DNA from 3 places in the Pseudomonas sp. BE134 genome. Region 3 is predicted to be linked to each of the others. Evidence: predicted binding sites of a transcription regulator. Region 3 holds the regulator's gene; each other region holds the start of a gene.

Region 1 (3,279 bases), on a different contig from region 3:
GTCGTTGGAGTCCATCACGCGCTCGTCGTTGAGCTCGTTGCGCTCCAGGGTGCCGGATTGACGCAAGAGTTTGTCTACCAGGGTGGTTTTACCATGGTCAACGTGAGCAATGATGGCGATGTTGCGTAGATTTTCGATCACTTGTGTATCTCGATCAGAGGATTCGGTGTGCTGACAAGTCTTGGCAGCGATTACAGTAGAGTCAGGCCTTGCCGTTACAGCTTGACGGCAGAGTCGGGGGGCCGGTGACGCAGGCCACAGGCATACAGCCCCGGGCTCTTAGCTCGGTCGATAAACGCGCACATTGGCATGCCCCTCACTGAGCAAATGGTGGGCATGCAGGCGACTCATCACGCCTTTGTCGCAATACAGCAGGTACTGGCGAGTAGGGTCCAGTTCCTTGAAACGAGCGTTCAATGCATAGAAAGGCATCGCTTGTACCTCGATACCAGCCAGGGCCAGCGGATCATCTTCAGCGGCATCCGGGTGACGGATGTCGATGATGATTTGCCCCGCCAGCGCTTCGCTGACTTCTTCAATCTGCAAGTCCTGGCCCAATTCGTCGATGACGCGATCGATCGGTACCAGTTTGGCGTTCTCGAGCGCACGCTCAAGGACCGCCATGTCGAATTCTTTCTCTTCGTGCTCCACCCGGTGGCGCTTGGCAGCCGTCTTCGGATTGACCGAGATGACCCCGCAGTATTCCGGCATGTGCTTGGCGAAGTCGGCCGTCCCGATTTCGTTGGCCAGATCGATGATGTCCTGCTTGTGACTGGCAATCAGCGGACGCAAGACCAGCTTGTCGGTCACGCAGTCGATCACGGACAGGTTCGGCAACGTCTGGCTCGACACCTGGGAAATCGCTTCACCGGTGACCAGCGCTTCGATTTGCAACCGATCAGCAATACGGGAAGCAGCGCGCAACATCATACGCTTCAAAACTACGCCCATATGACTGTTATCGACTTTCCCGAGAATTTCTCCCAGAACTTCCTCGAACGGCACACTGACAAATAACACGCGCTGAGAGCTTCCGTACTTCTTCCAGATGAAGTGCGCGACTTCCATGACGCCCAGTTCGTGGGCCCTTCCGCCCAGATTGAAGAAGCAGAAATGGCTCATCAGGCCACGGCGCATGATCTGGTACGCCGCCACGGTGGAATCGAAGCCGCCGGACATCAGTACAAGCGTCTGTTCCAGTGCACCCAGCGGATAACCGCCAATGCCGTTGTGCTGACTATGGATCACGAACAACCGTTGGTCGCGAACTTCGATTCGGACTTCGATTTCAGGTTTTTTCAGGTCAATCCCGGCGGCACCGCACTGACGGCGCAACTGGCTGCCGACGTATTTCTCAATATCTATCGAGCTAAATGGGTGCTTGCCGGCGCGTTTGCACCGCACCGAGAAAATCTTGCCGGCCAGTGCATCACCGTAGTGCTGCTTGCACTTTTCAACGATGTCATCGAAATCACCCAGCGGGTATTCGTCGATCTGCAGGAAGTGCGCGACGCCCGGCATGCAGCTCAGGCGCTCGCCCATCTCCTTCAGGGCTTTGGGCTCGCTGACGCGGGTTTCCAGTTCGAGATTGTCCCACACACCGTTCACCACCACGGCCGGGTCCAGATCGCGGAGCACGGTGCGGATGTTTTTGGCCAATTGGCGGATGAAACGCATCCGTACCGGGCGGCTCTTGATGGTGATCTCGGGAAAGACTTTTACGATTAGTTTCATGAAAACAGCGCGCGCTGGGCCAGCCGAAAAAGGGGGGCGCGGATTATAGCGGAAATTGCTCAAGGTTTAACCAGTTAATATGCAGAAGGTTTTTCGCGCACCAAAACAGGTCGTTTGCAGATTTTTGCGCCACATTGTAGGGCGCGATTTTCCGTCTAATGACCGTCTGTACCTTTATAAGCGTGAAAATGGGGCAAAAAACCCATGGTGGGGCACTGGCATGCAATTTGCTCCCTTGTGAGGCAGGTTGCCTTGGCAGAGTATTCGCGCCGGCATCACCCACATTCCAAGGGCATCCACTACTAAGCCCGAAGCCACCCGGAGGACACTATGTCGAAGTCGGTTCAACTCATCAAAGATCATGACGTCAAATGGATTGATCTGCGCTTCACGGACACCAAAGGCACTCAGCACCACGTGACCATGCCGGCTCGCGACGCGCTGGATGAAGCTTTCTTCGAAGAAGGCAAAATGTTCGACGGTTCCTCCATCGCCGGCTGGAAAGGCATCGAAGCCTCCGACATGATCCTGCTGCCGGACGACAGCACTGCCGTCCTCGACCCGTTCACCGAAGACCCAACGCTGATTCTGGTCTGCAACGTGATCGACCCTTCGACCATGCAAGGCTATGACCGTGACCCACGCGCCATCGCCCACCGCGCCGAGGAATACCTGAAGTCGACCGGTATCGGCGACACCGTATTCGTAGGTCCGGAGCCTGAGTTCTTCATCTTCGATCAAGTGAAGTTCAAGTCCGACATCTCTGGCTCGATGTTCAAAATCTTCTCCGAACAAGGTTCGTGGATGTCCGACCAGGACATCGAAGGCGGCAACCATGGTCACCGTCCAGGTATCAAAGGCGGTTACTTCCCGGTTCCACCGTTCGACCACGACCACGAAATCCGTACCTCCATGTGCAACGCCATGGAAGAAATGGGCCTGACCATCGAAGTTCACCACCACGAAGTGGCGACTGCCGGCCAGAACGAAATCGGTGTGAAGTTCAACACCCTGGTTGCCAAGGCTGACGAAGTTCAGACCCTGAAGTACTGCGTACACAACGTTGCAGTTGCTTACGGCCGCACCGCGACTTTCATGCCTAAGCCTCTGTATGGCGACAACGGTTCGGGTATGCACGTTCACCTGTCCATCGCCAAAGATGGCAAGAACACCTTCGCTGGCGAAGGCTATGCCGGCCTGTCCGACACCGCTCTGTACTTCATCGGCGGCATCATCAAGCACGGTAAGGCACTGAACGGCTTCACCAACCCGTCGACCAACTCCTACAAGCGTCTGGTCCCAGGTTTCGAAGCTCCAGTAATGCTGGCCTACTCGGCTCGCAACCGTTCCGCTTCGATCCGCATTCCTTACGTGTCCAGCCCTCGCGCTCGCCGTATCGAAGCTCGCTTCCCGGATCCAGCAGCTAACCCGTACCTGGGCTTCGCTGCACTGTTGATGGCTGGCCTGGACGGCATCCAGAACAAGATCCACCCTGGCGACGCAGCTGACAAAAACCTGTACGACCTGCCGCCTGAAGAGGCGAAA
Region 2 (3,279 bases), on a different contig from region 3:
GCGCAGGATTCAACGACGTGGCTTCCCGCGCGACGGTCAGGTGCAGGTCGATCCGATCCAGCAGCGGTCCCGACAGTTTGTTGCGGTAACGCTGGACCATATCCGGTGTACAACTGCATTTGCCGCTGGGTTCGCCAAGATATCCACAGGGGCACGGGTTCATCGCGGCCACTAATTGGAAACGGGCCGGGAAGCGGACACGGTCCTTGGCGCGGGAAATCACGATGTGACCGGATTCCAGCGGCTCTCTCAAAACCTCCAGCTTGCGATCGAATTCCGGAAGTTCGTCGAGAAATAGAACGCCATGATGGGCGAGGGTTATTTCGCCGGGTTGCGGTTTCGAGCCGCCGCCGACCAATGCCGGCCCGGAAGCGGAGTGGTGGGGTTGGGTGAGCATAGAAACCGGAGGCATTGCGGCGCAATCGGACGGCGGTGGTTTTCTTGTAGGACGTTGCCGGGACTGTTGCGGGCTGAAGATCAAAAGCTCGCAGCCCTCGGCAACTCCTACAGGTAAATCTGAAGGTCGTTCCGACCTTATCGCGAGCAGGCTCGCTCCCACAGTAGATTGGGTTCCCACAGTGGATTGGACTTCACTGTGGAATCGCGGTGTTACTCGGCAGGCGGATTCAGCTTCGCTTCCAGCTCCGCCACCTTCGCCTCAAGACTCTCCAACCGTGCGCGGGTGCGAGCCAGCACAACCATCTGGCTATCAAACTCTTCCCGGCTCACCAGGTCGAGCTTGCTGAAGCCGCTCTGCAGCAATGCCTTGAACTGGCTTTCGATTTCGCTTTTCGGCAGCGGGGTATCGCCGCTGAAGAGGCGGGAGGCGGTGCCCGTCAGGGCGTCTAGGAAGTCTTTGGGCGCGAGCATGGGAAAGGTCCTGGAAACATTGGCGGGCAGTGTATCACGCAGTGTCTATAGTCAATTCCGGTAGCCAGGTGGCGCACGTTTTTCGCGCATGCGGACGGACGGCGGCGCACTGTTGTTGTGCGTTAGTTCTCGGGTAAATCAGGGTGGCGGACTGCGGTATTGGCCAAGGGATTGAATTCAGTGGGTTTTGTCGAGATGGCAAGCTTTCTGCTTAGTGACAATCAACCCATGCACTGATGCAGTCGCTGTGTCGAATGCAGTGCGCCAGGCGAAACGGGGGGAAGTGTTTCGTACGGAGTGGTTAGCTGGAATCGGACGGGCATTCAAGGCCGACGATGCGTTACAAAGCCAGGCACTGCGCTTAGACTTGAGACGGGTTTGTTTTCCTGGGGCAAGTCCACCAATTCGGGAGAGAGTTTTCATGAAGCTAGTCACTGCCATCATCAAGCCGTTCAAACTGGACGACGTGCGCGAGTCGTTGTCCGAGATCGGCGTGCAGGGCATTACCGTTACTGAAGTCAAAGGCTTCGGTCGGCAGAAGGGTCACACCGAGCTGTATCGCGGCGCGGAATACGTGGTCGATTTTCTGCCAAAGGTGAAGATCGATGTCGCCATTGACGACAAGGATCTGGATCGGGTTATCGAGGCGATAACCAAGGCGGCCAACACCGGCAAGATCGGTGACGGCAAGATCTTCGTGGTCAATCTGGAACAGGCGATTCGCATCCGTACCGGCGAAACCGATACCGACGCAATCTAAGCCGCCACAAACCCAACGCCCCAGGAGAAAACAATATGACTCTGCGTAAATTCGCAGGGCTAGGAGCCCTGTTGTCCCTCGTAATGCCCGGCCTGGCTTTGGCGGCAGACGAAGTGGCAGCCCCAGTCCTGAACTCCGGCGATACCGCCTGGATGATGACCTCGACAGCCCTCGTGCTGTTCATGACCATTCCTGGTCTCGCGCTGTTCTATGGCGGCATGGTTCGGTCCAAAAACATTCTTTCCGTGATGATGCAGTGCTTCGCCATTACCGGTCTGATCAGCGTCCTGTGGGTCATTTATGGCTACAGCATCGCGTTCGACACGACTGGCATGGAGCAGGGCGTCGTCAACTTCAACTCCTTCGTCGGCGGCATGGGCAAGGCATTCCTCGCCGGTGTCACGCCATCGAGCCTGACCGGCCCTGCGGCGCTGTTCCCTGAGGCGGTGTTCATCACCTTCCAGATGACCTTCGCCATCATCACCCCAGCGCTGATCGTCGGTGCCTTCGCCGAGCGGATGAAGTTCTCCGCCATGCTGGTCTTCATGGGCGTGTGGTTCACTCTGGTTTACGCACCGATTGCGCACATGGTCTGGTCCGGTAACGGCGGCCTGATGTGGGACTGGGGCGTGCTCGACTTCGCCGGCGGCACCGTGGTGCACATCAACGCCGGTGTGGCCGGCCTGATTGCCTGCCTGGTACTGGGCAAGCGCAAAGGCTTCCCGACCACCCCGATGGCTCCGCACAACCTCGGTTACACCCTGATGGGCGCCGCGATGTTGTGGGTCGGCTGGTTCGGCTTCAACGCCGGTTCCGCTGCGGCGGCCAACGGCACGGCCGGTATGGCGATGCTGGTGACCCAGATCGCAACAGCCGCTGCTGCACTGGGCTGGATGCTCGCCGAGTGGGTCACTCATGGCAAACCAAGTGCACTGGGCATCGCCTCAGGTGTTGTTGCCGGTCTGGTAGCCGTCACGCCAGCGGCTGGCACCGTGGGCCCGATGGGCGCGCTGGTCATTGGCCTGGCAGCCGGCGTGGTGTGCTTCTTCTGCGCCACGACCCTCAAACGCAAACTCGGTTATGACGATTCCCTGGACGCTTTCGGCGTGCACGGTATCGGCGGTATCCTCGGCGCGATCCTGACGGGTGTGTTCGCTGCACCGTCCATGGGTGGTTTCGGCACCGTCACCGACATTGCCGCACAGGTCTGGATCCAGTGCAAAGGCGTGGGCTTCACGGTGATCTACACCGCGATCGCCACCTACGTCATTCTCAAGGTCTTGGACGCCGTCATGGGCCTGCGGATCTCGGAAGAAGAAGAGGCGGTCGGCATCGACCTGGCACTTCATAACGAACGCGGCTACAACGTGTAAGACGCGCACAAAAATTTGCCCGGCTTGCCGGGCATTTTTTTGTCTGGCGTTTGTCAGTGAAGGAACTGCTGAAAGGTTTTTTCGTACACGTTCAGGGGCGTTTACGACGGGCGTTTTTCTGCGGCCGATGGCTTACATGATTGAAGGAATATTAGGGCCTTTGTTTTTTCCCAGAGCGCGCTAGAATGCGCCCCGAACGTGCGGAGAACTGTATGTGGCAACAGACTCTGATTACCCTGCGGGCAAGGCCCCGGGGCTTTCATCTGGTAACGGACG
Region 3 (3,279 bases):
CAGTCTGGGCGCAGCACTGGGAAGCGTGAGCGCCTGGGCTCTGCCGAACGATCAAGAGCAGCCTATCCGCATACAAGCCGACGACGCCCAACTGGACGACAAGAATGGCGTTGCCACCTATAAAGGCGATGTGATCATCACGCAGGGCTCGATTAAGGTCACCGGCAACACCGTGACCATGACCCGCACCCCGGCTGGTGACATCGACGTGGTGACTTCGGTGGGCAACCTCGCCTACTTCGAGCAACTGCAAACCCAGGGCGATTCCAAGCCTGTCCAGGGCTGGGGTGTGACCATCCAGTACCATGCCGCGCAAAATCGCGTCGTTCTGATCGACAAGGCAAAAGTGGTCGACAAGGACAACAACATCACCCAAGGCGAGAAAATCGTCTACGACACCGAGAAAAAGCTTGCCAGCGCCGGTCGCGCTACAGGCAGCAAGGTGACCGAGTCGCGTCCGCGTATCGATATGGTGATCCAGCCCAAGCCGAAAACCGACGAGAAAAAGGCCCCGTAATGGCAACTCTGAAAGCTCAGCATCTGGCCAAGAGCTACAAGAGCCGCCAGGTCGTGCGCGACGTCAGCCTGTCGATCGACAGCGGTCAGATCGTCGGCCTGCTGGGGCCTAACGGCGCCGGCAAGACCACGTGTTTCTACATGATCGTCGGCCTGGTGCAGGCTGATCAGGGCCGCGTTCTGATCGACGATCTGGACGTCAGCCACCAGCCAATGCACGGTCGCGCAAAGGCCGGTATCGGCTATCTGCCGCAAGAAGCGTCGATCTTCCGCAAACTCTCGGTGGCCGACAACATCATGGCCATCCTCGAGACGCGCAAGGAACTCGACAAGGCCGGGCGTCGCAAAGAGCTGGAAAGCCTGCTGCAGGAATTTCATATCAGCCACATCCGCGACAACCTTGGCATGAGCCTGTCGGGTGGTGAACGCCGCCGCGTGGAAATCGCCCGGGCACTGGCTACCAACCCGAAATTCATCCTGCTCGACGAACCCTTCGCCGGCGTGGACCCGATTTCGGTCGGCGACATCAAACAGATCATCTACCACCTCAAGGCCAAGGGCATTGGCGTGCTGATCACTGACCACAACGTCCGTGAAACCCTGGATATCTGCGAAACAGCCTACATCGTCAACGATGGCCAGCTGATCGCCGAAGGCGATGCCGCCACTATCCTGGCCAATGATCTCGTCAAGGAAGTTTATCTGGGCCATGAGTTCCGCCTGTAAGCGTTGAGGTGTCTGGCTAGTCGACTGAGCGCTAATCGCGGTAAAAATCAACAGGTTTTTATTGTTACGGCGCTCTAGGCAAACACTTCAGTTTCAGGCATATAATTTGCTTATGTTTGGCGCTCCGGCGCCCTGTAGTGGATGGCGCATGTGCGCCGGCGAATAAGGTGTTAAGCCCCTGCCATGAAACCATCGCTAGTCTTGAGAATGGGCCAGCAGCTGACGATGACACCGCAGCTGCAACAGGCCATCCGCCTGCTCCAATTGTCGACCCTGGATCTGCAACAGGAAATCCAGGAGGCCCTGGAGTCCAATCCGATGCTCGAACGCCAGGAAGAAGGCGACGACTTCGACAACGCCGACCCCTTGGCCGACAAAGCCGAGCAGCCACCCAACGCCGACATTCAGGAACCCTCCTACCAGGAAACCGCCCCGACGGTGGACAACCTCGATGAAGGCGACTGGAACGAACGCATTCCCAATGAGCTGCCGGTCGATACCGCCTGGGAAGACGTTTACCAGACCAGCGCCAGCAGCCTGCCGAGCAACGATGACGACGAATGGGATTTCACCACTCGCACATCGGCCGGCGAGAGCCTGCAAAGCCACCTGTTGTGGCAACTGAACCTGGCACCGATGTCCGACACCGATCGCCTGATCGCCGTGACCCTGATCGACTGCATCAACAATCAGGGCTATCTGGATGAAACCCTCGAGGAAATCCTTGAAGCCTTCGATCCGGAACTGGACATCGAACTGGACGAAATCGAAGCCGTCCTGCATCGCATCCAGCAATTCGAGCCAGCCGGTATCGGCGCTCGCAACCTGGGCGAATGCCTGCTGCTGCAATTGCGCCAATTGCCAGCCAAGACGCCTTGGCTCGCCGAAGCCAAGCGCTTGGTCAGCGACTACATCGATCTGCTCGGCAGCCGCGACTACTCCCAGCTGATGCGCCGGATGAAGCTCAAGGAAGATGAACTGCGCCAGGTCATCGAACTGGTCCAGAGCCTCAACCCGCGCCCCGGCTCGCAAATCGAATCCAGCGAAGCCGAGTACGTCGTCCCCGACGTTATCGTGCGCAAGGATAACGAACGCTGGCTGGTGGAGCTGAATCAGGAATCGGTGCCACGGCTGCGGGTCAACGCCCAATACGCCGGGTTTGTCCGTCGCGCCGACACCAGCGCCGACAACACATTCATGCGCAATCAGTTGCAAGAGGCCCGCTGGTTCATCAAGAGCCTGCAAAGCCGTAACGAAACACTGATGAAAGTCGCCACCCAGATCGTCGAGCATCAGCGCGGCTTCCTGGAATACGGCGACGAAGCCATGAAGCCGCTGGTCCTGCATGACATTGCCGAAGCCGTGGGCATGCACGAATCGACGATTTCACGGGTGACCACGCAAAAATTCATGCATACCCCTCGGGGTATATACGAGCTGAAATACTTTTTTTCCAGCCACGTCAGCACGTCCGAAGGCGGTGAATGCTCGTCCACAGCGATCCGCGCGATCATCAAAAAACTGGTTGCCGCGGAAAATCAGAAAAAGCCGTTGAGTGACAGCAAGATCGCTGGTTTACTGGAGGCACAAGGCATTCAGGTGGCTCGCCGCACCGTCGCCAAGTACCGCGAGTCCCTCGGGATCGCGCCTTCGAGCGAACGCAAGCGGTTGATGTAGAGCCACGCCACAGCGTTCCAGTGGTAGATCATCTGATCTACCGCTTTATGCACTGGCAACGAAGGAGAAGCTGTATGCAAGTCAACATCAGTGGACACCAACTGGAAGTGACCGAACCCCTGCGCGCCTACATCGGCGAAAAACTCGAACGATTAGAGCGGCATTTCGACAAGATAACCAACGTGCAGGTCACGATGACGGTCGAGAAGCTGAAGCAGAAAATCGAAGCCACCCTGCATATTCCCGGCAATGAAGTGGTCGCAAACGCGGAACATACCGATATGTACGCGGCGATCGATTCACTGACCGACAAGCTGGATAAACAACTCAAAAAGCATAAGGAAAAGACCCAGAGCCTCC

The links. Region 3 encodes sigma-54, which starts transcription at its own class of promoters, with help from an activator protein. Its sites were predicted from a motif close to ANTGGCATNNANNTTGCTNT; they were not measured.
Region 1: the regulator sigma-54 is predicted to act here: its motif matches at 1,949-1,968, upstream of glnA (type I glutamate--ammonia ligase).
Region 2: the regulator sigma-54 is predicted to act here: its motif matches at 1,065-1,084, upstream of glnK (P-II family nitrogen regulator).

What each region holds. Positions count from the first base shown of each region.
Region 1 is NZ_JAVDUA010000003.1:166,607-169,885, reverse strand. It holds gene typA (translational GTPase TypA) at 1-141, opposite strand, end outside; gene thiI (tRNA uracil 4-sulfurtransferase ThiI) at 280-1,734, opposite strand; gene glnA (type I glutamate--ammonia ligase) at 2,065-3,279, shown strand, end outside.
Region 2 is NZ_JAVDUA010000002.1:223,350-226,628, reverse strand. It holds partial or broken gene J2Y56_RS03150 (ATP-binding protein) at 1-391, opposite strand, end outside; gene J2Y56_RS03145 (accessory factor UbiK family protein) at 610-870, opposite strand; gene glnK (P-II family nitrogen regulator) at 1,292-1,630, shown strand; gene J2Y56_RS03135 (ammonium transporter) at 1,666-3,003, shown strand; gene J2Y56_RS03130 (secondary thiamine-phosphate synthase enzyme YjbQ) at 3,216-3,279, shown strand, end outside.
Region 3 is NZ_JAVDUA010000022.1:39,728-43,006, reverse strand. It holds gene lptA (lipopolysaccharide transport periplasmic protein LptA) at 1-517, shown strand, start outside; gene lptB (LPS export ABC transporter ATP-binding protein) at 517-1,242, shown strand; gene J2Y56_RS18605 (RNA polymerase factor sigma-54) at 1,426-2,919, shown strand; gene hpf (ribosome hibernation-promoting factor, HPF/YfiA family) at 2,994-3,279, shown strand, end outside.